4 regions of the Bradyrhizobium sp. BWA-3-5 genome follow, and region 3 is predicted to be linked to each of the others. Evidence: riboswitches for the same ligand, from Rfam matches in the RefSeq annotation. Region 3 holds a riboswitch; each other region holds the start of a gene.
The links. Region 3 has a riboswitch for cobalamin ahead of RX331_RS30205 (TonB-dependent receptor plug domain-containing protein). Riboswitches for the same ligand answer to the same signal wherever they lie in the genome.
Positions count from the first base shown of each region.

Region 1 (7,132 bases), on a different replicon from region 3:
TCGATATCTATAGAATGGGCTCTCTGCGGTGGCACGGCGATCGCAATTGAAGCGCGGGCCGATCGTGCAGCAAACATCCGCAGCAACGCCGCGAAGTTCGGCCTGACGCATCGGATCACGGCGATTGAGGGACCGGCACCTCAGATCCTTTCAGGCCTTGAGACCCCGCAAGCGGTCTTCATCGGCGGAGGGTTCGACGCCACGATGTTCGATGCCGCCTGGTCGCGCATTGAGGCCGGAACGCGGATGGTTGCGCACGCAGTTACGCTTGAGACAGAGGCGCTGCTTTCGAGCCTGCATCAACGCCACGGCGGCGAGCTGATGCGGGTCGAGATCGCGCATGCCGATAACCTCGGCCGTTATCGTTCCTGGGAGGCGGGGCGGCCGGTCGTGCAATGGAGTGCGATGAAGTGAAGGTCGCAGGTTTGGGATTCAAGCAGGACGTCACGCTTGCTTCGCTGCGTGAAGCGCTCGACGCCGCGGGAGGTTCTGACGGTCTCGCTGCAGTCGCCACCGTTAGCGACAAGGCCGAAGCCGCTGCGCTCAAAGCGCTTGCGTGTGAGCTCAATGTGTCGGTTAGGTCCGTTCCGGCCGATGTCTTGGCCGGCATCGTCACGTCCACACAGTCCGAATTCATCAAGGCGAAGTTCGGCACGGGCTCCGTCGCCGAAGCTGCGGCGCTGGCCGTGGCCGGCCGTGGCGCGCGCCTTGTTTCGGCGCGGACCGTTTCGCAAGATCGAATGGCGACCGCAGCGATCGCGGAAGGGGACGGCGAATGACCGTGCACTTCATCGGCGCCGGGCCGGGCGCAGCCGATCTGCTCACCTTGCGGGGACGCGATCTTATCACCGCCTGTCCAGTCTGCCTCTATGCCGGCTCGCTCGTGCCCGAGGGAGTTCTCGCGTATTGCCCAAAGGACGCGCGCATCGTCAACACTGCACCACTATCGCTCGACGACATCATATCGGAGCTCGTCACCGCGCATCGTGAGGGAAAGGACGTCGCACGGCTGCATTCTGGAGATCTCTCGATCTGGTCGGCGATGGGCGAGCAATTGCGCCGGCTGAGTGCGCTGCAAATTCCCTATTCAATCACGCCAGGCGTGCCGGCCTTTTCCGCCGCCGCGGCAGTGCTCGCGGCCGAGCTCACGCTGCCGGGTCGCACGCAATCCGTCGTGCTGACCCGAATGCCGGGCAGGGCGAGCGCGATGCCGGAGGGCGAAAAACTCGCCGCGTTCGCTGCCACCGGTGCGGTGCTGGCAATCCATCTCTCGATCCATCTGCTTTCCAAGGTGATTGATGAGCTGACCACGTACTATGGAGCAGACTGCCCGGTCGCGATCGTGTGGCGCGCGAGCTGGCCGGATCAGCGCATCATTCGCGCCACGCTCGGTACGCTGGATTCTGCCGCAAGCACCGAGCTCGAGCGCACGGCCGTCATTCTGGTCGGCCGCACACTGGGTTCGGAAGATTTCGGAGAAAGCCGCTTGTATGCTGCCGACTATGACCGCCGCTATCGGCCGCTCGGGCCGACGCCGCGCTTTCCGGAAGGCTCGTGATGGCGGCGAGCCTCGTCATCTCGGCGCCTGCATCCGGTGTCGGCAAGACGACGCTGACGCTGGCATTGGCACGCGCCTATCGCGATCGCGGGCTGAAGGTGCAGTGCTTCAAGAGCGGGCCCGATTATATCGACCCGGCCTTTCATGCGGCCGCCACGGGACGCACTTCGGTGAATATTGATAGCTGGGCCATGCGTCGTGAGGCGATCGAATCGGTCGCATCGCACGGACGCGATGCGGACCTCATTCTGGCTGAAGGTTCGATGGGCCTGTTCGACGGCGTTGCCGCGCCAGGCGTTTCGGGGACCGGCGCGACCGCCGATATCGCCGAGATGATGGGTTGGCCGGTCCTGCTCGTGATCGATCCTTCCGGACAGGCGCAAACTGCCGCGGCGGTGGCTGCGGGACTGCGCGATTTCCGCGCGGGCGTGCGTCTTGCCGGCGTCGTTCTCAACCGCGTCGCCAGCGCGCGGCACGAAGACCTGGTGCGGCGCGCCCTGGCAGGGGCAGGCATTTCGGTGTTCGGGGCGTTGCCCCGCCACGCCGCGATCACTATGCCGAAGCGGCACCTGGGCCTCGTGCAAGCCGAGGAGCAGGCTGAGGTTAACGAGCTTATTGCAGAGGCCGCACGCATCGCCGCCGAGCACGTCGATCTCGATGCGGTGCTGCAATCGGCATGCACCTGGATGGCGTCACGCGACACACACGGCCTAAGCGTCACGCCACCCGGACAACGCATCGCGCTCGCACGCGACGCTGCATTCTCGTTCGTCTATACGCACATGCTGGAGGCTTGGCGCGCAGCCGGAGCCGAGATCGTGACTTTCTCGCCGCTCGCCGATGAAGGCCCTGATGATAGTGCCGACGTCTGCTGGCTGCCGGGCGGCTATCCGGAATTGCACGCTGGCCAACTCGCGACAAATCGCCGATTTCGCCGCACGCTAACATCCTTTGCGGAGACACGGCCGGTGCATGGCGAATGCGGCGGCTATATGGTGCTGGGCTCCGCCTTGACCGACGCCAATGACGTACATCATGAGATGACGGGATTGCTCGGCCTGGAAACGAGTTTTGCCCAACGTAGCATGCATCTGGGCTACCGGCTTGCGGAGCTTGCGGTGCCAATGCCCGGGCATAAGGCCGGCGCGCGTCTGCGCGGCCACGAATTCCATTACTCCACCATTGTCTCTCAGCCCGATACGCGCCTGGCTATCGTGCGTGACGCGACCGGCGCGGTCGTTGCGGAGACCGGCTCGCGGCGCGGATACGCCAGTGGAACGTTCTTCCACCTCATTGCGGAGGACCGGTGAGCGGCTTTGCTTCCTTTGTCTCGGCTGGTCCAGGCGATCCTGAGCTCCTGACGCTCAAGACGGCCGCGCGTCTGCGCGCCGCCTATGTCGTGCTCTATGACGACCTTTCCTCGGGCGCGATCCTCGATCACGCCCGCCCCGGGGCCAATCTGGTGGCGGTCGGCAAGCGTGCAGGCCGGCCCTCGGTCAAACAGGAGCATGTCAACCGGCTGCTCATCGACTACGCCGCCGCAGGTGGGGGCGTCGTTCGCTTGAGATCGGAAGACGCCGGCATCTTCCGCCGGCTTGAACAGGAGATCGAAGCGCTGCGCGCGGCGGGCATCAGCTACGAGATCATTCCGCGCGTTACCTCGGCCTGCGTTGCGGCAGCGCGGTCCAACATTCCACTGACCCGCCGGCATACCTCGCGCCGCCTCCAGCTCGTGACCGGCGCTGATATCACTGGGCAATTGCCCGAAAATCTCAATTGGGCGGCGCTCGCCCATAAGGAATCGACGACTTTGGTCTATATGGGCAAGCGGACATTTCCGGCGCTCGTGGCAAGACTGATCGAGCACGGCATGGCTCCCGATACGTCGTCGCTGTTTGCCGAGTCTATCGGCGGCGCCGAACAGGCGGCTTGTCCGTACGACGATTGCGAAGCTCGCAGACCCAGCTCGCGCAAACCGACGCCGCAACGACGGTCATTCGTTTCGGCGCGCTGGCGGGCGAGGCTACGTGATGATGCCGTCGCCCGATCTCGCGAGCCCCTTGACGCGTCCTCTTCGGAAGGAGCACACAGTGCAGCCAAGGTGCTCGAAGCGGCGCAAAGCGCCGGAGCATAATCGGGAACGGGGAAGGGCGGACCCAATTGCGGTACCCGAAGCCCCGGCCGCCCCCGCGACTGTAAGCGGTGAGGGGCTCCGATCCGCCGCTGGGCCGTCAGCTCGGGAAGGCCGGAGACCCGTTTCGACCGCGAGCCAGGAGATCGGCCCTGCAGCTTTCAACACCAAAGCCGTCGGGTGGGACGGCAGAAGGGACGTAGATCATGCATATCGAACCAGGTATCGTTACGGGCGCCAAGCTCGTGCTGAGTTACGCGACAGGTGCCGCCGCCGCGGGCTGCGCATTGAAGCTTGCGGCAGAGACCGTGCGCGAGCAGGGAATCGTTTCCTTGGCGGTGCGCACCGTCGCAACAACAGTCCTGGTCTTCTCGTTCTTCGAACTCCTGCCGCATTTCCGGGTCGGCGTCTCGGAGGTGCATTTCATTCTCGGCTCGACACTGTTCCTCTTGTTCGGCGCAGCGCCAGCCGCGTTCGGGTTGGCGCTTGGTCTTCTGCTTCAGGGGCTGCTCTTCGTACCTGCCGACCTGCCGCAATACGGCATGAACGTGACCACGCTGCTGGTGCCGCTGTTTGCGATCCAGGTGCTGGCCGGGCGGATCATTCCCCGCAACACCGCCTTTGTTGACCTGCAATATCGCCAGGCGCTTGCGCTTTCGACCGCCTATCAATCCGGCATCGTGTTGTGGGTCGCTTTCTGGGCGCTGTATGGTGCGGGCTTTGCGGCCGAGAACCTCACTTCCATTGCGTCTTTCGCCGCTTCTTACGCGATCGTCGTGGTCATCGAGCCGCTAGCTGATCTAGCCGTGCTGGCATTGGCGAAATCGATGCGTGGCGTGACGGCGAACGGCCTCGTCACCTACCGCCTGCACAACGCCGCATAAGATTAAGTGAGGGCGGTCGCAGGCAGCGGCCGCCCTTCGCATAAGCTATGCTGACGCTCTCCCTGATAGGCATCGGTTGCGGCGATCCCGAGCAGCTTACGCTTGCTGCCGTGCGCGCGATCAACGCCGCCGATCTCGTTCTCATCCCGCGCAAGGGGGACGTGAAATCCGATCTCGCCGAATTGCGGCGGACGATCTGCGCGCAGGTGCTTGACAACGACCGGACGCGGATCGCCGAGTTCGTCATACCGGTGCGTGACGCCGGCCAAGAGGATTACCGCAAGGGCGTGGATGAATGGCACGATGCCTTGGCCTCGACCTGGTCGCACGAAATTGCGCAGCATCTCGGGAGTGAGGGGCGCGTTGCCCTGCTGATCTGGGGAGATCCTTCGCTATACGATTCGAGCCTGCGGATCGCGCGAAGGCTTGATCCGTTGCCAGCCATCGAGGTCGTCCCCGGTATCACGTCAATCCAGGCGCTTTGCGCGGCACATTCGCTGCCGTTGAACGAAATAGGCGAGCCTTTCCTGGTGACAACGGGACGACGGCTGCGCGAAGGCGGTTGGCCGCACGGCACGAACACCGTGGTCGTGATGCTCGATGGCGGTGCGGCGTTTCAGTCGCTCGATCCGGCAGGGCTGCACATCTGGTGGGGCGCCTATCTCGGCATGGGTGAGGAGATCACGATGTCGGGTGCGCTGGCCGAAGTGGGTCCAAGCATCGTCGCCGCTCGACAGCAAGCGCGCGAAAGGCAGGGCTGGATCATGGACAGCTACATTCTCAAGCGCGGATCGTAGCGCTCCCCGCGCGCGGGCTCGCTCGTAACGACAACATGCAACGGCAGGACATCATGCTACCGGAGTGGGTCTATCAGGAGTGCCCCGACGTTTCAGTCATCCATCGCGATGCAGCGCTGGCCCGTCAGGCTGAACTTACCAAACCAGACGGCGCACTCGGCCGGCTCGAGCATCTCGCGATCGAACTCGCCGGTCTGCAACAAACGGAGCAGCCGCGGGCCCAAAGCGCGCCGATCATCGTCTTCGCTGGCGATCATGGGATCGTCGCCCAAGGCGTATCGGCCTATCCGCAGGAAGTCACGATCGCGATGATGTCCAACTTCGCCTCGGGCGGCGCCGCAATTTCGATTCTGGCGCGCGAGCTGGGCTTGAGTCTTGAGATCGTCGATGCGGGCACGCTCGCGGAAGTTCCGATCGAGGGTGTCGTGACTGACAAGCCGCGGCGGAGTAGCCGCGACTTTAGCCAGGAAGCGGCACTTGAGCCTGCGGAGTTGGCCTTAGCCCTTGACTGCGGCAAGCGCGCGGTTCTGCGGGCTGCCACGAAAGAACCCGATCTTCTGATCCTTGGCGACATGGGTATCGGCAATACCACGACTTCGGCGGCAATCGCCGCCGCCCTGCTCGGCGTGAGCGCCGAGCAGGTGGCCGGCAGCGGAACGGGCCTAGATGCAGCAAAGCGCGCACGTAAGGCGCACCTGATAGACGGCGCGTTGGCTCGTCATGGGCTCACAATAGCAGGTACTGCTCCCGACCGGATCCTGTGCGCCGTCGGCGGTCTGGAAATTGCGGCGATCACTGGCGCGATCATCGCCGCCGCACAGCGTCGCGTTCCGCTTCTGATCGACGGCTTCATCGTTTCCGTCGAGGCATTGGCAGCGGTGCGTCTCAATCCTTCCTGTCGGCGATTTCTTTTATTCTCCCATCAATCGGCAGAGCAGGGGCACTGCCTGGTTCTTCAGGCCTTGAGCGCCAAGCCACTATTCAATCTGGATCTTCGGCTCGGCGAGGGAACGGGCGCCGCGCTAGCATTGCCGATTCTGCGGCTTGCATGCGCCCTGCATAACGGCATGGCGACCTTCGCGCAAGCCAAGGTTCCGAATCGATCATAGAGTGACGTTCTGATTTACCGACACAACCCGCCAATCGTTCCGCAGCCGATCAATTCGCGTTATGGACAGTGGATGAATAACGAAGCGCAAGGCTGCTCGCGGTTCGACATCGAGGGCGACGCAGAGCGCAGCGCGAATAGTGCCAGAGTGAACCACGAGCGTTGCAAGACCGGGAGCTATCTTGTGAAGCCCGAGCCGAACCCTGGCAATTTGATCTTCGAAGCTTTCGCCGCCGGGTGGCCTTGAGCGAGCGGCATCCTTCCAGAACTGCGCATAGCTTTCTCCTCCGAAAGCGAGATCGTCGTGACGTCGGCCGGTCCAATCTCCTAAATTCTGCTCCATGAACTCACGCACCGGGATTGGATCAAGGCGGAGGGCACGCGCTGTATCGAGAGTTCGTTGAGACGGACTTGCATAACTGACGGCGTTCTGCGGCAAGGACCTCCGCACGGCGTCCAAATGCGTCCGATCACCAAGGTCGGCCGGAGCATCGGCAGGGTGAATTGTACCTCCAGGGCAGTCGACAACCGCATGCCGGACCAGCCAAAGGAAGGTCTCTCCTTCCATGCAATATCTCCGAAAGTGTGACGGCCATGCTGTGTTGTTCCAAGTCAGGATAGGGCACTCCATCTCCGCCATTGTCAATGCGAGAA
Region 1 covers NZ_CP136627.1:107,628-114,759, reverse strand. Annotated here, with positions in the region: gene cbiE (precorrin-6y C5,15-methyltransferase (decarboxylating) subunit CbiE) at 1-414, shown strand, start outside; gene RX331_RS38490 (cobalamin biosynthesis protein) at 411-779, shown strand; gene cobM (precorrin-4 C(11)-methyltransferase) at 776-1,558, shown strand; gene RX331_RS38480 (cobyrinate a,c-diamide synthase) at 1,558-2,868, shown strand; partial or broken gene cobA (uroporphyrinogen-III C-methyltransferase) at 2,865-3,589, shown strand; cobalamin riboswitch at 3,641-3,859, shown strand; gene RX331_RS38470 (energy-coupling factor ABC transporter permease) at 3,896-4,573, shown strand; gene cobF (precorrin-6A synthase (deacetylating)) at 4,621-5,370, shown strand; gene cobT (nicotinate-nucleotide--dimethylbenzimidazole phosphoribosyltransferase) at 5,424-6,479, shown strand; gene RX331_RS38455 (histidine phosphatase family protein) at 6,474-7,046, opposite strand.
Region 1: it holds a riboswitch for cobalamin, as region 3 does, so the genes downstream of both, RX331_RS38470 (energy-coupling factor ABC transporter permease) here and RX331_RS30205 (TonB-dependent receptor plug domain-containing protein) in region 3, are expected to answer to the same signal.

Region 2 (7,132 bases), on a different replicon from region 3:
GCGAGCCTGTGCCAGGCGGCCACCCGATCCACGACAGCATCGACACGTTCGTCGTCGGGCATGTGCGCCAGGTGCGAGAATTGCAGTTCGGAATCGCGCGCGCTCGGCGACTTGAAACTGACCACGCCCGCTAGCAGCCGGCCGTCAACCTCGGGCAACACCACATGCATCGCCAGATCGCCCGGCGAGAGACCGCGAAGCGATTCCGCCCACTCCTCGCGCCGGGCCGTCGACAACGCGACCTGGAACACCGGACAGGATGCAGCATCGAAAGGCGTCGTCCCTTCGCCGGTGACAGCAGAGAAAGCGGTTGCATTGACGATCACCGCAGGCGTGCATTCCTCGAACTGCCGCTTAAGCCAATCCGTCACACCGGCCACCTTTAGCGAGGCGACGAACACGCCATAGCCATCAAAACCCTTCTTCCGCAGGGCTGTGATCAGCGCGTCGACCGGGGCGGTATCGGCTGAGGTGAGATAGGAGCGATAGAAGGTGACGAGCGCATGCGGCCCTCGATCGGGATTTGGCAGCGCCGCGACTGCACCACGACGCGGATCGTAGAAACCGATCTCGGGAATTTCGACTTCGCCGACGACAGGTCCCGCATAGAGACCCGAAGCTAGTGCGAGTTGTGCGATTGCAGCCTGCGCCGCAACCGTTCCGCCCTTGTCGCACAACGCCTTCAGCCGTCCGAGCGCCGACACGGGTAATGTCGAGAGCGCATCCAGGCGCGGATCGTCGCGACCGTCCGCGGGGAGCACCGCAAGCGCGATATCGCGGTCCTTCGCAAGTTGATGCAGGGCAGCCAGCCCATATGACCAGTAGGATTCGCCGCCGATCAGGCGCACCAAAATGCCGCGCGCATGCGACAGCGTCCGCTCGATATAGGTGTCGACCGACAGGGGATGACGCAGCTCCGCAAGATTCGCGAGCCTCAGCGATGGCAGTCCGGCACGGCCGCGACGCCAGCCAGAGGCGAACGCGGCAAGATCGCTGTCCGAGAACGAGAGCACGACAAGGTCTGCCGGATCTTGACCGAGATCCTTAGGGATCGCAGTCTCCTCAAGACCGCGGCTCTCGCGAAAGATGACGTGCATCAGATCTCGAGTCCAGTCCTGATGGCCGCCTCATCGATATCGTCGTGTTCACCGATCACCACCAGCTTCGAGCGCCTTGGCCGCGTGCCCCATGGCCTATCGAACTGATGCCCCACCCGCTCGCCGACCGATTGCAGCAGCAATCGCATCGGCTTGCCCGCGACCGCGATATATCCCTTCGCGCGCAATACGTTCTGCTCACGCGCAAGCCGCTTGATCGATTCGACCAGCGCATCCACGTCAGCCACTTCCGGGAGCTCGACGACTATCGAAGCAAAATCGTTGTGTTCGTGCTCTTCTTCGCCGTCGCGATGAGAAGGTCGCGAAGCGAGATCGTCTTCAGCAGCCGCTTCGAGACCAAGGATCACACGCGCATCGACTGCACCATTGACGACAGGCAGCATTGGCACGCGACGCGGCATTTCGGCGGTGATCGCCGCCTTGGCCGCTTCAAGTCCTGCCGCGCCGGCAAGGTCCGCCTTGGTGAGCAGCACGATATCCGCGCACGCGATCTGATCCTCGAACACTTCCGACAGCGGCGTCTCGTGATCGAGGTTCTGATCGGCCGAACGCTGCGCTTCCACTGCGGCAGGGTCGGGCGCAAAGCGGCCGGCGGCCACGGCCTCGGCATCCGCAAGCGCAATCACGCCGTCGACCGTGATTCGTGAGCGGATCTCTGGCCAGTCGAAGGCCTTGAGCAGCGGCTTTGGCAAAGCCAGGCCGGATGTCTCGATCACGATATGATCAGGCCTCACGGGGCGCGAGAGTAGTTGCTCCATGGCGGGGATGAAGTCATCGGCGACCGTGCAGCAGATGCAGCCATTGGCGAGCTCGACGATATTCTCGGCAGGACAGCTGGCGTCGGCGCAGGATTTCAGGATCTCGCCGTCGACGCCCTCGCTACCAAACTCGTTGACAAGCACCGCAAGCTTCTTGCCGTTCGCATTGGTGATCAAGTGCTGGATCAGCGTCGTCTTGCCCGATCCGAGAAAACCAGTGACGACGGTCACCGGAACCTTGGTGAGGGTATTCATTCTGCGGCCTCTGGCAGGACGGCGATCGGTGGAATACGGGCAAGCGACTGCTTGCGGAAGATCGCCGGCCGGCTGCGCCATGGCACAATGCCATCTGGCGCGGCCGCGTAGGCCGCAGCCCCGGCGACTACATCCGGTGCGTTTGCATCGGACAAGCGACCGTACACATAGGACCAGCGCCCAAGCCCCGAGAGCGCAATCGAGCAGCCTTGGCTGCAGGCCGACAGGCATTCGACCGGAACGACGCTGACGCCCTCCGGCACGCCAGCCTCGAGGAGAGCGCTGTGCAGACGCGCGCCCGGTGTGGTTTCGCCATCCCTTACTGCCTGGTCGGCACGACAGGTGATGCAGACGTGAAGCGTGACGGTCATCGCCCCTTCTCAACAAAAATTTGGCGGAGGCGATGAGGTACGCGAACCAATGACACACGGGTTCGCTCCCCGTCGCGGAACACCCCGTCCGCCGGTGGTCAATCGGTGCGCTGGCAGGTCTCCCGGCTTGCGGAGCAGGTTCTTCCCTCGATCTCCACCTTCCCAACCCTTAAAGGTCAGTGGCTCTTGGAGATCTCTCCGGTCACGGTCGCGGGGGCGGCTGCGCTTCAGGCTCGAGCTTTGAGGCTAGAGCCCTATCGCATTCCCTCTTCGCCTGTCGTAGGACAGGAACCAACGCCACCGCACCATTTGCCCAAGCGTGCAACTTGTCAAGCCAAAGGGACGTGCAGATGACTTCCGGATCTGATGCTGCTGAGGAAGAAACCGCGATCTCCGAATTCGCATTGGATGCCCGCCATTCGGCAAAAATGGCAAAGAAAATGGCAAAGAAGAAGGCCGCGCGCGACCGGATGATGTCCACCAAGAGTGGAGAGAGGGGGCTCATCATTGTCCACACCGGGGCAGGCAAGGGAAAATCTTCCTTGGCCTTCGGCATGATCATGCGGTGCCTCGCGCATGGCTTTTCCTGCGCCGTCGTGCAGTTCATCAAGGGTGCATGGGACACTGGCGAGCGCCGCCTGCTCACCGGACATTTTGGCGAACTGTGCCAATTCCATGCGATGGAGGAAGGCTTTACCTGGGAAACGCAGGACCGCGTCCGCGACATCGCCGCTGCCCGCACCGCATGGGAAAAGGCCAAGCAGCTGATCGCTGATGAAGCCTTGCGCATGATGGTTCTCGACGAGATCAATATTGCGCTTCGCTACGACTATCTGGAGATCGGAGAGGTCGTTGAGTTCCTGAAGAATTCAAAGCCGCCAATGATGCATGTCGTCCTCACCGGACGCAATGCCAAGCAGGAATTGATCGACGCCGCCGACCTTGTCACGGAGATGACGCTCGTGAAGCATCCCTTCCGATCCGGCATCAAGGCCCAGCCCGGCGTTGAGTTCTGACCAAGCAATCGGGATTCGATTCGATGGCGCGCGCATTGATGATCCAGGGAGCGGGTTCGGACGTGGGCAAGTCGCTCATCGTGGCCGGCCTTGCCCGCGCTGCCACCCGGCGCGGCAATCGGGTGCTGCCGTTCAAGCCGCAGAACATGTCGAACAATGCCGCCGTGACGGTCGACGGCGGCGAGATCGGACGCGCGCAGGCATTGCAGGCGCAGGCCGCAGGTGTCGAGCCGCATACCGATATGAATCCGGTCTTGCTGAAGCCGGAAACTGATGTCGGCGCCCAGATCATCGTGCACGGACGCCGCGTGGCGACGCTGCGCGCGCGCGTGCATACGCTGCGATGAAGCCATCGCTGATGGCGCCGGTTCTCGAGAGTTTCGCCCGTATCAAGGATCGCGCCGATCTTGTTCTCGTCGAGGGCGCCGGCAGCCCCGCCGAGGTCAATCTGAGGAGCGCCGATATCGCCAATATGGGCTTTGCCCGCAAGGCCGACATTCCCGTCGTGCTGGTCGGCGATATTGATCGCGGCGGTGTCATTGCGCAGCTCGTCGGAATCAAGGCCATGCTCGATCCCGACGATGCGGCCATGATTCGCGGCTTCGTCATCAACAAGTTCCGCGGCGATCCATCACTGTTCGATGACGGCTACCGGCTGATCGAAGCGCGCACATCGTGGCGGGGCTTTGGGGTCCTTCCCTACTTCGCCTGCGCTCGTGAACTTCCGGCCGAAGACGCGCTTGGGCTTACCGGCGCACGCAAGGCAGGCAAGTGCAAGATTGTCTTTTCGCGCTGTCGCGGATCGCGAATTTTGACGACCTCGATCCACTGAAGCTCGAACCTGATGTCGACCTTGTGATGGTCCGGCCTGGAGAAGCAATCCCTGGCGATGCAAAGCTCGTGATCCTGCTGGGCTCGAAGTCGACCCGCGGCGAGCTCGCCTTCCTGCGCGCCCAAGGTTGGGACATCGATCTTCTTGCGCATCATCGTCGCGGCGGTCATGTTCTTGGCGTCTGCGGCGGTTACCAGATGCTCGGACGCAGTGTGGCGGATCCGGAGGGAATTGAGGGACCGGCGGGCGAAACTCCCGGTCTCGGACTCATCGACGTAACGACGGTGATGACGCCACAAAAGACTCTGAGCCGCGTCACGGCGGTCCACGCTGCGACGAACCGGCAGATCGAGGCTTACGAGATTCACATCGGACATACCGACGGGCCGGATCGTGCACGGCCATTTGCTTTGCTTGGCGGAGCGCCGGAAGGCGCGGTATCCAGCGACGGCCGCGTGTATGGCAGCTATCTGCACGGCCTGTTCGCTTCCGACAGTTTCCGCAAGACATTTCTCGCACAACTAGACATTCCGGCCGCGGACCAGCAATACCGCGCCAGGGTGGAGAGCGCGCTCGATACGCTTGCCGATTACATCGATACCTATCTCGATGTCGAAGGCCTGCTTACGCTTGCCCGCTGAGGAGGGGCGATCAAGGCGAGATTGTGGCGGAAAACCGCGCCCATTCCGTCTCGTCACCCGGCAAGCCAAGCCGCAGCCATCCCGGCCGCTTCCCAAATATGCGCGACCATATCTGGTGGCGCGCGAGCTTCTGCTGCGCGGCGCGTGCCTCGCCAGTTTCATAGAGCCGGAACAGCGGCGTGCCGCCGACCAATGTCCAGCCCTGTGATTGCACTTCAGCATCCAGGCGGAGGCAATCGCGTGCCAGACGCGTCGAGGTCGCGTTTGCCCAATCGCGATCAAGCAAGGCGCGCCGTCCGATCACAATCGCTGCACCCGAAATCGGCCACGGGCCGACCATCGCGGCCAGCGCAGCGACATCGGCCTCGCTGCCGAGCGCGAAACCGAGGCGCAGTCCCGCAAGCCCGTAGAATTTTCCGAACGATCGCAGGAGTAACAGCCCCGGCCGTCCCGCCTCGGGTGCCAGCGACAAGCCCGAAACGGCATCAGCGAAGCTTTCGTCGACGACGAGTCGACCGACGCGCGGCAAAAGCGCCAGCAGTTCGCTTGGATCAAAGCATCGGCCGTCTGGATTGTTGGGATGGACGACCACGGCGATATCCGCTCCCTGCAGCCCTTCGAGATCAAAAACCTCGGCCACGTCCCAGGCTGCCGCGGAAAAAACCGCCGCGTATTCGTTATAGGTCGGCGCGAGAATCCGCGCCCGACCGCGCGATGAAAGACTCGGCAACAACTGGATGGCCGCTTGTACGCCACCGAGCGCCACGATTGGTGCCTTGGTGGCGTAGTTCTCTCGCGCTGCTCGATGCAGGGACTCGATATCGGATCGCGAAGGCAGTGCACTCCAGGACCTGGGCTCGACCTCACCCACCGGATAGGGCTGCCGGTTCATCCCGGTTGAGAGGTCGATCCAGTCCTGCGCGCGCCCGCCGAATCGGTGCACGGCAAGATCGAGATTTCCACCATGCTCGGGCATTGCCCTCTCTGTCATGCGAAAGCCAAAATCGCAAGCGCACCGGCCAACAGAACCATAGCGCGGACGTACAGCGTCAACCCCTGCCGGATGTCAGCAGCGCGCGGATCGCGTGCGCCCTCGTTGAGCCAGGGTTCGTCGGCGATGCTTCCATGATAGATGCGCGGCCCGCTGAGCCGCACGCCCAGCCCGCCGGCCATCGCTGCTTCCGGCCAGCCGGCATTGATCGAGCGATGACGGTTGGCATCACGCGCCATGCAAGACAACGAGTTCGAGGGCCGCGTCGCCAGCACCATAAACAACAAGCCGGTGAGTCGCGCCGGTACGAAATTTGCGAGATCGTCGATGCGCGCGGCGGCCCAACCGAAAGCTTCATGGCGCATCGTGCGATGGCCGATCATTGAATCGAGCGTATTGATCGCCTTATAGCCAATGATGCCTGGCAGCCCGAACAACGCCCCCCAGAACACAGGCGCCACAATGCCGTCGGAAGCGTTCTCGGCCAGGCTCTCGATGGCCGCGCGCGCGATGCCGGCTTCATCGAGAGTTGCGGGATCGCGTCCGACGATCTGCGCGACCGCCGCACGTGCGGCTACGATATCACCGGATTGCAACGGGTAAGCAACAGCGGCCACATGATCATAGAGCGAACGCAGCGCAACGAGTGGCCATGCGAGAACTCCCAGGAGCACGATGCGGCTCCATTCAAAGGCAAGCGCGACTTGGACCACCCATCCAATGCCGGCCGAAAGCCCAATCACGAAAACAGCGACGGCTGCGCCGGCGATCCGCCGGACTGCAGGCGTGTCGATCGTCCTGTTGAAGCTGATATCGAGGATGTTGATCAGCCTGCCCAGCCAGGCGACGGGATGACCAACGCGGGCGAACAGTCCATCGGGCCATCCCAACACGCCGTCCACCATCATCGCCACAGCCATCGCTCCCGCAAAGCCCATGCATCGTCTCCGTCATGAGTCCTGATGCACAAGAATTCTGGATCAAGGCAAGCCTATTTCGCCTGATTTCGCCTTTGTCTTTGCCGGAGATTGGTGATTAAAACTGGCCTTAAGCGGAGGACGTCATGGCCATCATACTCATCACGGGCGGCGCCCGATCGGGCAAAAGCCGGCGCGCAGAAGTCCGCGCCCGCGCCTTTCCGGGGCAACCC
Region 2 covers NZ_CP136627.1:121,654-128,785, forward strand. Annotated here, with positions in the region: gene cobN (cobaltochelatase subunit CobN) at 1-1,097, opposite strand, end outside; gene cobW (cobalamin biosynthesis protein CobW) at 1,097-2,131, opposite strand; gene RX331_RS38535 (DUF1636 domain-containing protein) at 2,128-2,502, opposite strand; cobalamin riboswitch at 2,597-2,813, opposite strand; gene cobO (cob(I)yrinic acid a,c-diamide adenosyltransferase) at 2,931-3,518, shown strand; partial or broken gene RX331_RS38545 (cobyric acid synthase) at 3,542-4,991, shown strand; gene cobD (threonine-phosphate decarboxylase CobD) at 5,002-5,967, opposite strand; gene cbiB (adenosylcobinamide-phosphate synthase CbiB) at 5,979-6,920, opposite strand; gene cobU (bifunctional adenosylcobinamide kinase/adenosylcobinamide-phosphate guanylyltransferase) at 7,046-7,132, shown strand, end outside.
Region 2: it holds a riboswitch for cobalamin, as region 3 does, so the genes downstream of both, RX331_RS38535 (DUF1636 domain-containing protein) here and RX331_RS30205 (TonB-dependent receptor plug domain-containing protein) in region 3, are expected to answer to the same signal.

Region 3 (7,132 bases):
CGCGGATTGCGGCACGACTGAAGGAACGTGGCGGATGGCTTGTCGTCGACGAAGCATTCGCCGATGTCGATCCGGCGATCAGTGCGGTCGCGTTGTGCCCCGATTGGCCCATCGTGATCTTGCGCTCGTTCGGAAAATTCTATGGCCTCGCCGGATTGCGGCTGGGATTTGCGATCGGTGCGCCTGACATCATCGCGCGCATCGCTGAAGCGCTCGGGCCATGGCCGTGTTCCGGGCCGGCTCTGTTGATCGGTACCGCGGCGCTCGGCGATCAAGCATGGGCCGATCACGCGCGCGGCACGCTCGAACAGCAGGCCCGCAAGCTCGACCAGGTTTTGGCCAAGGCCGGCTTTGGGATTGCCGGAGGCACGCCGTTGTTCCGGCTTGCCCGGCATCCCGATGCTCAGAAGTTGCACGCCGCGCTGGCGCGGCGGCATATCTGGTGCCGGCGTTTCGACTGGGCTGGCGACCTCCTGCGGTTTGGGCTGCCGCCTGACGCTGCCGGTCTTGACCGCCTGGCGGCTGCGTTGAGCGACTAGGTCGACCATCGCTCAAGCCTCCGCCCAGGGCACGATCACGGCCTCGTTGCGATAATCGGCGCGGTACGCGCGGATCCGGAACACATCGGCCATGACCTGCTCCGAAAGCGCATCTGCGGGCATTCCTTGCGCAAGGAGCCGGCCGTTCGACAGCACGAGCACGGTGTCGGCAAAGCGTGCGGCGAGCCCGAGATCGTGCGTCACCACCACGACCAGCACGCCGCGGTCGGCGGCGCTGCGCAGGTTGAGCATGACGTCGATCTGGTAACGCGGATCGAGCGAAGCGGTCGGTTCGTCCGCGAGCAGAATCGGTGCTTCGACCGCGAGCACCCGCGCCAGCGCGACGCGGCTGCGTTCGCCGCCGGATAGTTCCGTGACTGGGCGGTCCGAAAATTCAACGACATTGGTCGCCTGCATCGCGCGCAACACGGCCTGTTCGTCGTGCGAGGAAAGCCGTGCCGGATCGGTGGCGCCATGCGGGTATCGGCCAAGCGCGACCACGTCCCTGGCCGGCAACGGCCAATGCACCAGATGGCCCTGCGGCAGGTAGCCAAAACGCTTGGCACGCTCCCGCAGCGAAAGCGACGACAGATGATCGCCGCCGACCTCGATCGTACCGGTCGATGAAACCAGACCCGCCAGCGCGCGAAGCAGCGTGGTCTTGCCGGCTCCGTTCGGTCCTACCAAGGCGACAAGCTGCATTGAGGCCAGCGACAGCGAGACATCGTGCAGGACGGTTCGGCCCGCCAGCATCACTTCGAGCCGCTCGGCAGCCAGCATCGGCTTTCCGCTCATGCGACGCCTCCACCAAGCGCCCGCCGTTCGCGCACGATCAGATAGAGGAAGAACGGCACGCCGATGATCGAGGTGAGCACGCCCACCTTGATATCGGTCGTGGACGGAATGATCCGTAGCGCGATATCCGCGGCCAGCAACAGCGCCGCGCCGGCCAGCGCGCTCGGGATCAGCAGGCGCGCCGGATCGTGGCCGATCAAGGGCCGCACCAGATGCGGGGCGACCAGGCCGATAAAGCCGATTGCCCCGCTGACGGCCACCGCGCCGCCGACCCCCAGCGCGACGCCCGCGATCACCGTTAATCTCAACCGGCCGACATCGACGCCAAGGCTTTGCGCGGTCTCTTCGCCAAGGCTCAGCGCGCGAAAGGCGCTGCGCTGGCTGATCAGCACGGCGGCACCCGCGATGATGAACGGCGATGCGAGCATGACATGGCGGAAGCTGCGGTCCTCCAGCGAGCCGAGCAGCCAGAACGCGATTTCAAGCGCGGCAAAGGGATTGGACGATAGGTTCATCACCAGCGCGGTCGCCGCTCCCGCGAGGCTGGAAATCGCCAGGCCCGAAAGGATCAGTAGCAGCAGGCCGGCGTTTCTTCCGGCGATGCCGAGCAGCACGAACACCGACGCGAACGCCATCGTGATTCCCGCGACCGGCAGCGCGTAGGATCGGACGTCGGCCCAGCCAAGTGCAATCATCAGCACGGCGCCAAACGCGGCCGATTGCGGCGCCCCGAACAGGGAAGGCGACGCCAGCGGATTGCGCAGCAGGCCCTGCAGCGCAGCGCCCGAGAGGCCGAGTATCGCACCGATGGCCAGTCCAAGGATCATTCGCGGCAGGCGAATTTCCGCGACGATGATCCGCTGTACGTCGGTCCCGCCGCCGAGCAGAGCCTCGAGCACGGTCAGCGGCGACAGCCGCACGGGTCCAATGCCGAGCGAGCCAAGCGCCAGCAGTGCCACCAGCGCAGCAAGCCCGGCGGTTGCGATCACCTGTCGTCTTGCGGCATCGGTGCTCACCATGTGGCGCTAAACCCCGCATACGCCGCCGGACCGGTGGTGCCGAAGTTGAAAACCTCCTGATAGTGCTCGTTCAGGATATTCTCGCCGCGCGCAAACACCTTCCAGTTCTTATCAATCTTGTACTCGGTATAGAGATCGACGCGGGTATAGGCGTCGACCTGGCTGGTCTGGCCGGCGCTGCTGAAGCGCTTGGAGACCGTGAGTATGCGGGGCTCGATCAGCCATCTGTCGGTCGGCGTGATGGTCAGCGTGAAGCGCGCCAGGTTTTTCGGCCGCCGCGCCAACACCAGCCCGGTCGCAAGATCGACCGCGTGCAGGTAGGTGTAGGCCGCGTTGAACTTCACGAGGCCCGGCAGAACATCGATCGTTGGGCCCACCTCCACGCCGCTAGTCTCGGCGCGGGCGACATTGACGTAGCAACCAGTCTGAATGCCTCTGCACGGATTGGCGGTTGGTGTCGACGACACAAAGTTGATGAGGTTACTGAAGTCGTTCGAGAAGCCGGTGACCGAGGCGATGACGCGGCCATTGAACAGCGATTGATCGATGCCGGCGTCATAGCCGAAGCTCTGCTCGGGCTTCAGACCCGGCGAGCCGTTGGCCGGATCGTAGAGCTGAAACAGCGTCGGCGCCTTGGCGCCGGTGCCTGCGCTGGTGTGGAATCTGGTGCCGGTCTCGGCAATCGTGTAGGCCGCCGTCGCGCGCCAGGTTTCGAAGCGCGCCACATCAACCACATCGTCCACGCGTCCGCCGAGCGTGATGTTCAGCCGCTCGCCGATCGGGAGCTGCCACAACGTGAACACCGAATTGGTGTCTTGCGCTTTTCCAAGCAATGCATTTCGCGGCCCCGGGGTCGGCAGCAGATTGGTCGAGTAGGTGTCGGCGGTCTCGTGCTGTGTCCGGCTGCCGACGATCAGCGAACCGAAAGCGCCCAGCTTCAGATTGCCCTGATATTCCGCGCCGCTGCTATTGCCGATGAAGTCCGAAATGATTGACGTGGTGTTTTGCGGCAGTTTGTTGGTTTTGTAGGTGACATCGTTGAAGGAGCGGTCGATATGGGTGTCAAATACGTTCAGGCTATGGGTCAGGATGCCCCCGAATGTATCGATCGAGGCACGTCCCCACACCTGCTGTAAAAGCCTCGTCGCGCTTGAAGGTGTATCGGGAAACGCGCCGGTCGATTGGTCATAGGCCGATCGTGTGAATGAGGAGAGCATACCGGTTTCCAGTCGTACGCCTTCACCGGCGTCGTAGCCGAAGCGGGCCGAGCCGCCGAGACGGTCGAAACCGTCGCGTTCCAGCGGGCCGAATTTGGCCTCCAGCGGCGGGATCCGATAACCAAAGCGGGAGAAGCCGTTGCTGTGTTGCGCGGCGCCGGTGACGGCGTAAGACCACGGGCCTGACGATCCGATCATCGATCCGTTGGTCACCGCGGTGCCATAGCTGCCGCCTTCGGTGCGGACATTGAACTGCGCCGGGCCGGTGCCCTTCTTGGTGATGATGTTGACGACACCGCCAATCGCGTCCGAACCATAGAGCGCGCTCTGCGGGCCTTTCAGCACCTCGATCCGCTCAATGGCGCTTGGCGCAAACATCGCGAAATCGAAATCGCCGCTCGCGGCGGTCGGGTCGTTGATCCGGATGCCGTCGATCATCACCAGGGTCTGGCCGGTATTGGCGCCGCGCAGCCGGATGTTCGCGGTCGAACCCGGACCGCCACTCTCAGAAATGTCGAGGCCGGGAACGGTTCGCAGCGCGTCGACCAGCGAGCCGGGATTGCTGGTTGCCAGCGTCTCGCCCTTGACCACGCTGATCGAGCTGCCGGTGCGGCTGATCGGCTCGGACTCCCTGTCGGCCGTCACCACCACCACCTCCGCCGGCTGTGCGGGCGGGGCAGGCGTATTATTCGCGGCCGGCCGCACCGGGCCGGCCCTGCTTCGATCTCGATTTTTGGGAGTTGTACGGGCCGGTTTTGGCGGAGCGTCCGGATTGATCACCACCGGCGGAAGTTGATCCGAGTTCGACCGCGCGTACGCAGCGCTGTGACAATAAGCCAACGCAACAATGGCCGCCGAGCCGGCAGCATATCCTAGCCAATTCATAGTGCCCCTTCCGTCGACCCACCGTCGAACGAGTTGATTTCTCGTCAGCGGCCGGTCTCCTGGCTCGCGGTGGTCTGCGATCCGCCTTCCCAGGCTTGAAGCCCAGTGGCCGTTTGGATCGCGAATGCCGCTTACAGTTGCGGGGGCAGCTGCGGAGTAGGGGCAATTGCCCCGCACCGCATTCCCGTTTCACCTTCTTTCGAAGGCACCGATGACGAATCCAAATAAGCACAATAGCGCGCGCACTTCAAACAGGTCTGAACAGGCGGCGTCTATTGCTGTTGACGATCAGGGTATGCAAGCGCTTTGAATTCCGCGGTTCTCACGCGATTCTCACTCCAAACCGGGAAATCCCGCGAAGCATAGGCAAAGGCCATGACCATCGATCCGCCAGCCGTGCCGCACTTTGACCAGGCTTTCCGCGCCCGCCTATACGATCTGTTTGGCTGGCGCCGCGACGTGCGCCGGTTTCGCAGGGATCCTCTGCCGCCCAGCCTGCTGGAGCGATTGATTGAAATCGGCTGTCAGGCGCCGTCCGTCGGGCTGTGTCAGCCCTGGCGTTTCGTGGTGGTGGATGACCCCGGCCGCCGGCAGAAGGTGGTTGAAAATTTCGAGGCCTGCAACCGCGATGCGCTCGGAGATTATACCGGCGATTTATCTATTCGGTACGCCGCGCTGAAACTGGCCGGATTGCGCGAGGCGCCATGTCACCTGGCCGTGTTTGCCGATCGTTCGACAGGCGTCGGCCACGGGCTTGGCCGGCGCACGATGCCCGAGATGGCAGACTATTCCGTCGTGACCGCAGTCTTTTCAATCTGGCTGGCATCCCGCGCCGAGGGCATCGGCATGGGCTGGATATCGATCCTCGATCCCTGCGCCATAACGGAGATTCTGGATGTCCCGAAGGACTGGCGCTTGATCGGATATTTCTGCCTCGGCTATCCGCAGGCTGACGACGACCGCCCAGAACTTGAGCGCGCCGGTTGGGAGGAACGCCGGCCTGCCGGAGATTTCATTTTTCGGCGATGATTCTTGTAACCATGCGACCCGTCAGGCCGTTCATCGCGTGGTCGCAAGCTGCAGTGCGAGCGCGCAGGCACGGTCGTATTCGTCGAGATTGATCCACTCGTCGATCGTGTGCGGCTCGTTCTGGCCGGCGCCGAAGGTCACCGTCGGCACGCCGTGCCGGACCATCCAGTTCGCATCCAAGCCGCCACTAGCGGCGCGGATATTCGCTGTCGCGCCGACGCCGGACACGGCCGCGACTGCCCGTTTGACCACCGGCAAGCTCTCCTTCATGCGGAACGGATAATAGTCGGTCTCGGCCCTGAACTTGATGCGGCCCGACTTGCCGGCGCTGTTCTTCACCTTCTTTGCAGCCTTCTCGAACGCCGCCTTGTAGGCTTTCGTGATCTCCTTGAAGAACTTTGCATCGTGACTGCGGCTTTCGCCGCGCACATGCACATAGTCGGTGACGACATTGGTGGCGTCGCCGGCCGGCCGTCCGTCGCCGCCGGTGACGGGACCGACATTGCTGGTGCCCTGCCTTTTGCCCTTCACCACCTTGCCGAACCAGCCGCCGGCCTTCACGTCGGCGAGCGCAAGCGCCAAAATCATCGTCGAGCTGATCCCGCGCTCCGGCGCGACGCCGGCGTGCGAGGCGCGGCCGAAAATCTCGACGTGCCAGCGATCCGCGCCGACGGCACCGATCGTGACGTTGGAGGCAGAGCCGCCGTCGTAGTTGAAGGCCATGGCAGGGGAGCCGAGCTCGTCGGTCTTGACGTATCGTGCCCCGTATAGCCCGCTCTCCTCGCGCACGCAGAACAGCAGCGTGATCGGCGGATGATCGAGATTCTGCTTCGCCAGCTCAGACGCCAGCGTCACGAGAACGCCGCAACCGGCACGGTTGTCGCCGCCGAGCGCGGTCTTCGCCTCGTTGACGATCTTGCGCCCCTTCAGCTTCGGCTTGGCGCCGGCGCACAGCGGCACGGTGTCCATGTGGGTCATGAACATGATGCGGGGCTGGTTGTGCATCGCGCCGCGGCCGGGCAGGTCGACAATGAGGTTGCCGGTCTCCGTCGGCACGGGAATCCGTGTGTTGGCGTCGTCGAGGCGGATCGCCTCCGCCGGCACGCCACTTTCCTGCAGCGCGGCGGCCAATTCGCGCCCGATCGCGGCCTCCTTTCCGGTCACGCCCTCGACGGCGAGGAAGCGAAGGAGACGATCGGTGGCGGCCTGCGTGTCGACGGACATGACGGATCCCTTTTGACGAACGGTGCTTTGAAGCATCGTTCGCGGCACCTTGTTTCGCAAGGCAGCTCCGATACTTCGCTAGGGCAATTTAGAGCGGAGCAGGCGGGAATTCGTCAAGGCATCAAACGGCGGGTTGAACGTGCAACCCGCCGCTTCCGGGCAACCCAGCATTGCATCAGCGACCGGGCTCCGGCGCGTGACCGGTCGTTACACTGGCGGAATGGTTTGTCAGTGGCTTCAGTCCCGTGACGACGCGCAACAGAACGTAGAATACGGGTGTCAGGAACAGGCCAAATACCGTGACGCCGATCATGCCGGAGAACACGGCGACACCCATCGCGCGGCGCATTTCCGACCCGGCACCGCTCGAGAGCACCAGGGGCAGGACGCCCATGATGAACGCCATCGAGGTCATCAGGATCGG
Region 3 covers NZ_CP136626.1:6,293,966-6,301,097, reverse strand. Annotated here, with positions in the region: gene cobD (threonine-phosphate decarboxylase CobD) at 1-539, shown strand, start outside; gene RX331_RS30215 (ABC transporter ATP-binding protein) at 552-1,334, opposite strand; gene RX331_RS30210 (iron ABC transporter permease) at 1,331-2,353, opposite strand; gene RX331_RS30205 (TonB-dependent receptor plug domain-containing protein) at 2,347-4,218, opposite strand; cobalamin riboswitch at 4,487-4,683, opposite strand; gene bluB (5,6-dimethylbenzimidazole synthase) at 4,831-5,484, shown strand; gene RX331_RS30195 (M20/M25/M40 family metallo-hydrolase) at 5,515-6,708, opposite strand; gene RX331_RS30190 (multidrug efflux RND transporter permease subunit) at 6,884-7,132, opposite strand, start outside.

Region 4 (7,132 bases), 2.2 Mb from region 3:
CTCGCCAGGCAGGGCCTCGCACTCACGGCGCGCGATGCCATCAACAGCCTCGGCCGGCCCGACATCCTTCTGGTCGATCTACGCGAGGACGGCGAGCGCGCCAAGCATGGCACGATCTCGGGCGCGCTGCACGCGCCCTATCCCGGCATCGCCGAGAGCCTGAAGCCCGGCGGCATGCTGCGCGAGGTCGCCGCCGCCACCGGCCGCCGCGTGGTGTTCTTCTGCGCGTTCGGCGAGCGCTCGGCAATGGCGGTGGCCGCCGCGAAGAATGCGGGGCTCGCCAACACCGCGCATATCGAGGGCGGCATCGATGCGTGGAAGAAGGTCGGCGGACCGGTGGTTCAAGGGTAGTCAAGTTGAAGTCGTCGTCCCTGCGAACGCAGGGACCCATACGCCGCGGCGCCAATGATAGACGTCGCGGCTGGTTGCCTTTCTTATTACATGCCCTGTGGTTATGGGTCCGTGCCTTCGCAGGGACGACGCGGCATTTGCGGCGCATGCTGCCCCGCCACTTTCAACTCTGCCGCCATCGCATCAAACATCCGCCCAGGGAACGATCACGGCTTCGTTCTGGTGTTCCGCGCGATAAGCCGAGATCCGGAACACATCCGCCATCACCTGTTCGGAGAGCGCCTCAGCCGGCGCGCCCTGCGAGACCAGCCGTCCGTGGTGTAGCACCAGCACGTGATCGGCAAACCGCGCGGCCAGCCCGAGATCATGCGTCACCACCATGACCAGCACGCCCTTGTCGGCGGTTGCGCGCAAATTCTGCATGACGTCGATCTGGTGCCGCGGGTCGAGCGAGGCGGTCGGCTCGTCGGCGAGGATCACCGGCGCTTCCACCGCCAGCGCACGGGCCAGCGCGACGCGGCTGCGCTCGCCGCCGGACAGTTCGGTGACGCGGCGATCGCTGAACTCCATGACGTCGACCGCCTGCATGGCACGCAGCACCGCCTCCGCATCCCTCGCCGACAGCCGCGCGGGATCGGTCGCACCATGCGGATAGCGGCCGAGCGCCACGATATCGCGCGCGACCAGCGGCCAGTGCACCATGTGTCCCTGCGGCAGATAGCCGAACCGCTTTGCGCGCTCGCGCAGCGGCAGCGACGACAGCGCCTGTCCGCCGATCTCGATTTCGCCTTCGGACGGGATCAATCCCGCCAGCGCCCGCAGCAGCGTCGTCTTGCCGGCGCCGTTGGGACCGACCAGCGCCACCAGATGGCCTGCCGTCAGCGCCAGCGACACGTCCTGCAGCACGACGCGGCCGGCGAGCCGTACAGCGAGTGCCTTTGCGGTCAGCAGCGCATTCTCGCTCATGCGACACCTCCGCCGAGCGCGCGGCGCTCGCGCATGATCAGATAGAGAAAGAACGGCACGCCGATCATCGAGGTCAGCACGCCGACCTTGATGTCCGACGTCGAGGGAATGATGCGCACCGCGATATCGGCCGCCAGCAGCAGCGCGGAACCGGCGAGCGCGCTCGGGATCAACAGCCGGCCCGGATCATGGCCGATCCCGGGCCGCATCAGATGCGGCGCGACCAGGCCGATGAAACCGATCGTGCCGGTGACGGCAACCGCCCCGCCAACGCCGAGCGCGACGCCCGAAATGACAAGCAATCGCAAGCGGCCGACATCGACGCCGAGGCTTTGCGCGGTTTCCTCGCCGAGGCTGAGCGCGCGAAAGGCATGGCGCTGACTGAGCAGCATGGCGGCGCCGGCAATAATGAAGGGTAGCGCCAGCATCACGTGCTGAAAGCTGCGGTCCTCCAGCGAGCCCAGCAGCCAGAACGCGATCTCCAGCGCCACGAAGGGATTGCTGGAGAGATTCATCACCAGCGCCGTGGCCGCCCCGGCAAAGCTCGAGATCGCAAGTCCCGACAGAATGAGAATCAATAACCCGGCATTGCGCCCTGCGATCGACAGCAGCACGAACACCGAGCCGAAGGCGGCGATGATCGCCGCCACCGGCATCGCATAAGAGCGCACGTCGGCGAGGCCCAGTGCAATCACCAGCACCGCACCGAACGCGGCCGATTGCGGCGCGCCGAACAGCGAAGGCGACGCCAGCGGATTGCGCAACAGGCCCTGCAGCGACGCCCCCGATAGTCCGAGAATGGCGCCGATCGCCAGCGCCAGCAGCGTGCGCGGCAGGCGAATTTCCCGCACAATGACCTGCGATACCTCGCTGCCGCCGCCGAACAACGCTTCCGCCACCACTAATGGCGAGAGCCGCACCGGCCCGATGCCGAGCGAGATCAGCATCAGCAGCACAACGAGAGCTGATATCGCAAGCGTCGCGCCGATCCGCCGGCGCGCGGCATCCGCATTGGTCAGGGTTACGGCCTCAACACTCATCAATAGTCCAACGGCAGTTTTGCTCGCTGAGGTACATCAGTCCGGTAGGCGCGGCGCATGCGGCAAAAATAGCGCACCCGTCCAGCGAGGATTCCGAGAGCGCCTCCGGCGGATTGACTCGCTATTTGACAAACTTCTACCATAGTTTCCGACGGTTCCCGTTCGGGGATCAAAAGGGAATGCGGTGCGGGGAAAATCCCCAATTCCGCGGCTGCCCCCGCAACTGTAAGCGGCGAATCCTTCGTCATAGGCCACTGGGCATCTCGGTCCTGGGAAGGCGACGATGGGGTAACGACCCGCGAGCCAGGAGACCTGCCGTCAGCCGTGGTCACACGCGAAGATGTCGGTCGGGGAGTACAGGCATTAGCTTCACCTGAGCTGCTTTAGGCACATGGTGAGACTTAGTTCGCTGTGACGTGCCACTGACGTCATACCGAGGTCTCGACCATGTCTTCCACCACCGCCATGCGGCAACACCGCTTCTGGCTCGCCAGCAGTTTTTTGGCGCCGATCGTATCGTTCGGCATTTCCGCCGCAGAGGCGCAGCAGGCGCCATCCGAACCATTGCCGCCGATCGAGATCACTTCGCCGACCGACCCGAATCGGACTCGCGCAAAGCCGACCTACGATGAAGCATCAACCTCGCGCCGCGTCGTGCCGGCGGCTGCGCCATCAAGCGGCACGCGGCCCGCATCCGGAACCGGCGCGGATGCCTCGCCGCAAAGTGCTGCGCAAGGTGCGGGCGGAGGCGGCGGCCGGCAGTTCTCCGGCATCGTCGGGACGTCGGCGACGGTGATCACGGCTGCCGAGATCTCGCATTCGCCGGCCCAGACGCTATCCGAGATCATTGCGCAACAGCCGGGCGTGCAGTTGCAGTCGCTCTATGGCGGCGTCAACGGCGCCAAGACGTCGGTCGATCTCCGCGGCTTCGGCGCGTTTGCCACCGCCAACACCCTGGTCCTCGTCAACGGCCGCCGGCTGAACGATATCGACATGGCCGGGGTCGATCTTTCGACCATTCCGCTCCAATCGATCGAACGGATCGAGATCACCCGCGGCAACAGCGGCGCAGTGCTCTACGGCGACAACGCGGTCGGCGGCGTCGTCAACATCGTCTTGAAGGACGGCGTCGGCGGCCCGCCCGTCGCGATGCGCGCAGAGGCCGGTATCGGCTCGTTCAACCAGCGGCTTGCGAACATCTCGGCCGCGACCAATTACGGACCTTGGTCGACGTCCTTCTATGGCAACGCCATCAAGTCTGATGGTTACCGGGTCAACAACGCCCTCGACCAGCGCAACGGGGTGGGCAATCTCAACTACAGCACACCGGACCTCAAGGCCTTCCTTACGGTGACTGGTGACGACCAGAAGCTCGGGTTCCCGGGCGGACGCACCGTCGATCCCTCAATCGGACTCGATCAACTCGTCACTGACCGCAGGGGGACCAATACGCCGTTCGATTACGGCAACCAGCAGGGCGCCAGCGCCACCACCGGCTTTACCAAGACAATCATGAACGGCGTCGACCTGATCGTCGACGGCGGCGTTCGGAAGAAGGACACGCAAAGCGGCTTCTTCGGCGCGGTACCGTTTGCCTCGCCACTTCCGAGCTTCTCCTCCACCTATAACGACGCATCATTGCTGACCTGGTCGATCACGCCGCGATTGAGCGTCAAGAATTCGATCTTCGGGATGCCCTCGCAGATCCTGACCGGCATCGATTATTACGATGCGACATTCAATCAGGACCGCGGAGCGTTCAAAGGCCTGGCGCCAACCCACATCTATGACCTGTCGCAACAGACGCTGGCCGGCTACTGGCAGCAAACCATCGGCCTGTTGCCGGCGACCGATTTCTCCTATGGCGCCAGGATTCAAAACACCAGCCTGAGTGCCCGCGATCGGTTCGATCCCAATGCGCCCGGTTGCGCCTTGTTCTTCAATTGCAGCCCCGCGGCCTCTCCGCTCGACAGCAACGAAACACAATACGCACTGCATGCCGGCCTCGAGCACCGCTTCAACAGCGTGTTCTCGGTATTCGGCCGTGCCGCGCGGGCATTCCGCACCCCAACCGTCGACGAGCGTGTCTCCAATGGCCCCTTCTTCGTTCCGGGGACTTTCCAGTTGAAGACCCAGACCTCGCACGACATCGAGGGCGGATTCCGCATCAAGAGCGGTGGCTTTCAGATGCAGTCGAGCATCTACAACATGGATCTCGAGAATGAGATCCATTTCATTCCAGCACTGTTCTACAACGTCAACCTCGGTCCGACCCGCCGCTACGGCTCGGAGACCAGCGCCTCGCTGCGCGTCAGCGACACCGTGACGCTGCGCGGCGGCGTGGCTTACACCCGCGCGGTGTTTCGCGAAGGGGAGTTCGCCGGTAACGACGTGCCGCTGGTATCGCGCTACACCGCCAGCGGCGGCGTGACCTGGAACATCTGGCAGAACTACCTGGTGCTGGATGCCACCGTCCGCGCCTGGAGCGAACGCTTCATGGACAATGACCAGGCCAACACTCAGCGGCGCATTCCGGCGGACGCCACCGTCGATTTGAAACTGAGCGGCGCCTACGATCGCTTCTTCTGGTCGGTCAGCGTGAACAATTTGTTCAACGCGCTGTACTACGACTACGCGATCGCCAGTTCATTCACACCGGGGCGCTTCTCAGCCTATCCGCTGCCGGGCCGCACCTTCATGGTGAAGGCGGGCGCGACTTTCTGAACGGAATCACCGCTCCGGTCATGCCGGATCGGGCGCAACGATATTCTCTCGGGCAATCCTGCCCGGGAGAATGGTTTTGGATGTTACGGAATTGCAAGGACATGATTGATTTGGAAAGAAAGCGACATCTTTTCGACCAAAAATAACGCTTTCCGTGATCGGATCCCGTGATAAATGAAGCCGCAAAATCGCTCGACATATCTGTCGCAACTCAAACGGCGCGACGGGAGCGAGCGTCGAAGACGCCGCCGATCCGCGACAGATTTACGTCGGACGCGCGACCAAAACAACGAATGGATTGAGACTGACTTGAAATGACGAACGACGATCAAGATCGTACCGCGAAGGCCGCAAGAGCGGCCGAGGATGCCAGGTCGGCCATGGCCGAGCGGGAAGCCGCCGCCAAAGCGACGCTCGACAACATGGCAAGGTTGAGGGCGTTGCGCCTGGCCCGCGAAGCGGCCGAGCCGCAGCGCGCGCCTGCCGCCCGAAAGACGCGCACCGCCAAGACAACGAGCAAGGCAACAAGGAAGCCGGCCGAAAAAGCGACTCCCGCCCTTTCCGACTGGCTGGCAAGCCAGCAAAGCGGCGGACGGCGTATCTGATCCCGCGAGACGGACGCGAAACTGCGATGCGTCAGGCCGGTCCCGGCCAATCGATCATCGATCGCGTCTTGTTCTCGGCGTCGTAAACCTGCACCTGAAGCATCTGAAACCTGTTCTTCAGGGCCATGCCTGCCTCTTCGGCGGCCTCGACCGTGTCGTAATGCGTCTTGAAGTGGCCGTCGACCACCAGCGAATAGCCGGAGGTCGGCGCCTTGTCGGCGCGGATGGCTTTGCGCGGCTGCGGCTCGTCCACCACAGGGCGGGGCTTCTTCATGCTGGCTCCGTATGTGAACGCCCTTCGGGCTGAACGCCGCAAAAAGGGCAGGAAGAATTCTCTGACCGGCGCTAGAATGCACCTAGGCGCGGCCAGATTGCGATCATGCCGATACAATGAGTCGGCACGCTGCGCAAACGCTGATTGCTCATCCGAGAAGGCATCACATGGGCGGAACGGGCAGGAAGAACGAACCTCCGAAACAACCGGAGGACAAGCCGAAGAAGCCGGAGCGCGTTCCGGTCGAGGACGAAGAGTACGAGGACGGCGACATCGCCACGCCGAAGCGCGACCCTCACGGCAATGACGATGAGCCGCTGTAGCGACAACGACGGCAAGTAAGGCAAGTCAGGTCGCCATCGCCTGCGAAAGCGGGCGATCCAGTACGCCGCGGCCTTTGCATTGAAAAACAAGCGCCTCGGATTACTGGGTCGCCCGGTCAAGCCGGGCGATGACGAGCTCGCTTAGACGAAGTCTCCGAATTCTATTACCCGATGCTTCAAGAGCAGATGCGCGCCGAAGCTGCCGCAGCCGGCTTGATCGTCGCGATTTGATGGGAGATGCCCGCGCCCTGCCCTGCACCGGGGCAGCCATGCAGCAGCATTCATGGACAAATAACCGCCTGCCTATATTTTCAGCGGGCCTGATGGCCCCTTAAACGATACGGGAATTTGAGCTGAAATGGTCGATATTCTGGCCGCACCGCGACAAGCCAAGACCGACACTGCGAAGACCGACACTGCCAAGCCCGACACGGCGCTGCGCACGCTGACGGCGATTTCGATCGCTCATTGGGTCAGCCATTTCCATCTCTTCGTGCTGCCCATGCTGTTCCCGTTCCTCAAGGAGCAGCTTGGCGTTGGTTATATCGAGCTCGGCTTTGCGCTCACCGTCTTCGGCGTCGTTTCCGGCCTGACGCAGGCGCCGATCGGCTATCTCGCCGACCATATCGGCGCGCGAAAAGTGCTGCTGATTGGCCTCTCCGTCGGAGGCCTGGCGCTGATCATGCTGGGCCTGCATCTCAGCTACGTCTCGCTGATCGTCTGCGCCGCCCTGCTCGGCCTTGCCAACAGCGTTTATCATCCCTGCGATTACGCGATCCTGTCGACGCATATGGATGAAGCCCGGATGGGCCGCGCCTTCTCGATCCACACCTTTGCGGGTTTCCTCGG
Region 4 covers NZ_CP136626.1:600,554-607,685, reverse strand. Annotated here, with positions in the region: gene RX331_RS02820 (MBL fold metallo-hydrolase) at 1-351, shown strand, start outside; gene RX331_RS02815 (ABC transporter ATP-binding protein) at 535-1,317, opposite strand; gene RX331_RS02810 (iron ABC transporter permease) at 1,314-2,357, opposite strand; cobalamin riboswitch at 2,493-2,692, shown strand; gene RX331_RS02805 (TonB-dependent receptor) at 2,805-5,081, shown strand; gene RX331_RS02800 (hypothetical protein) at 5,396-5,686, shown strand; gene RX331_RS02795 (hypothetical protein) at 5,718-5,960, opposite strand; gene RX331_RS02790 (hypothetical protein) at 6,128-6,283, shown strand; gene RX331_RS02785 (MFS transporter) at 6,642-7,132, shown strand, end outside.
Region 4: it holds a riboswitch for cobalamin, as region 3 does, so the genes downstream of both, RX331_RS02805 (TonB-dependent receptor) here and RX331_RS30205 (TonB-dependent receptor plug domain-containing protein) in region 3, are expected to answer to the same signal.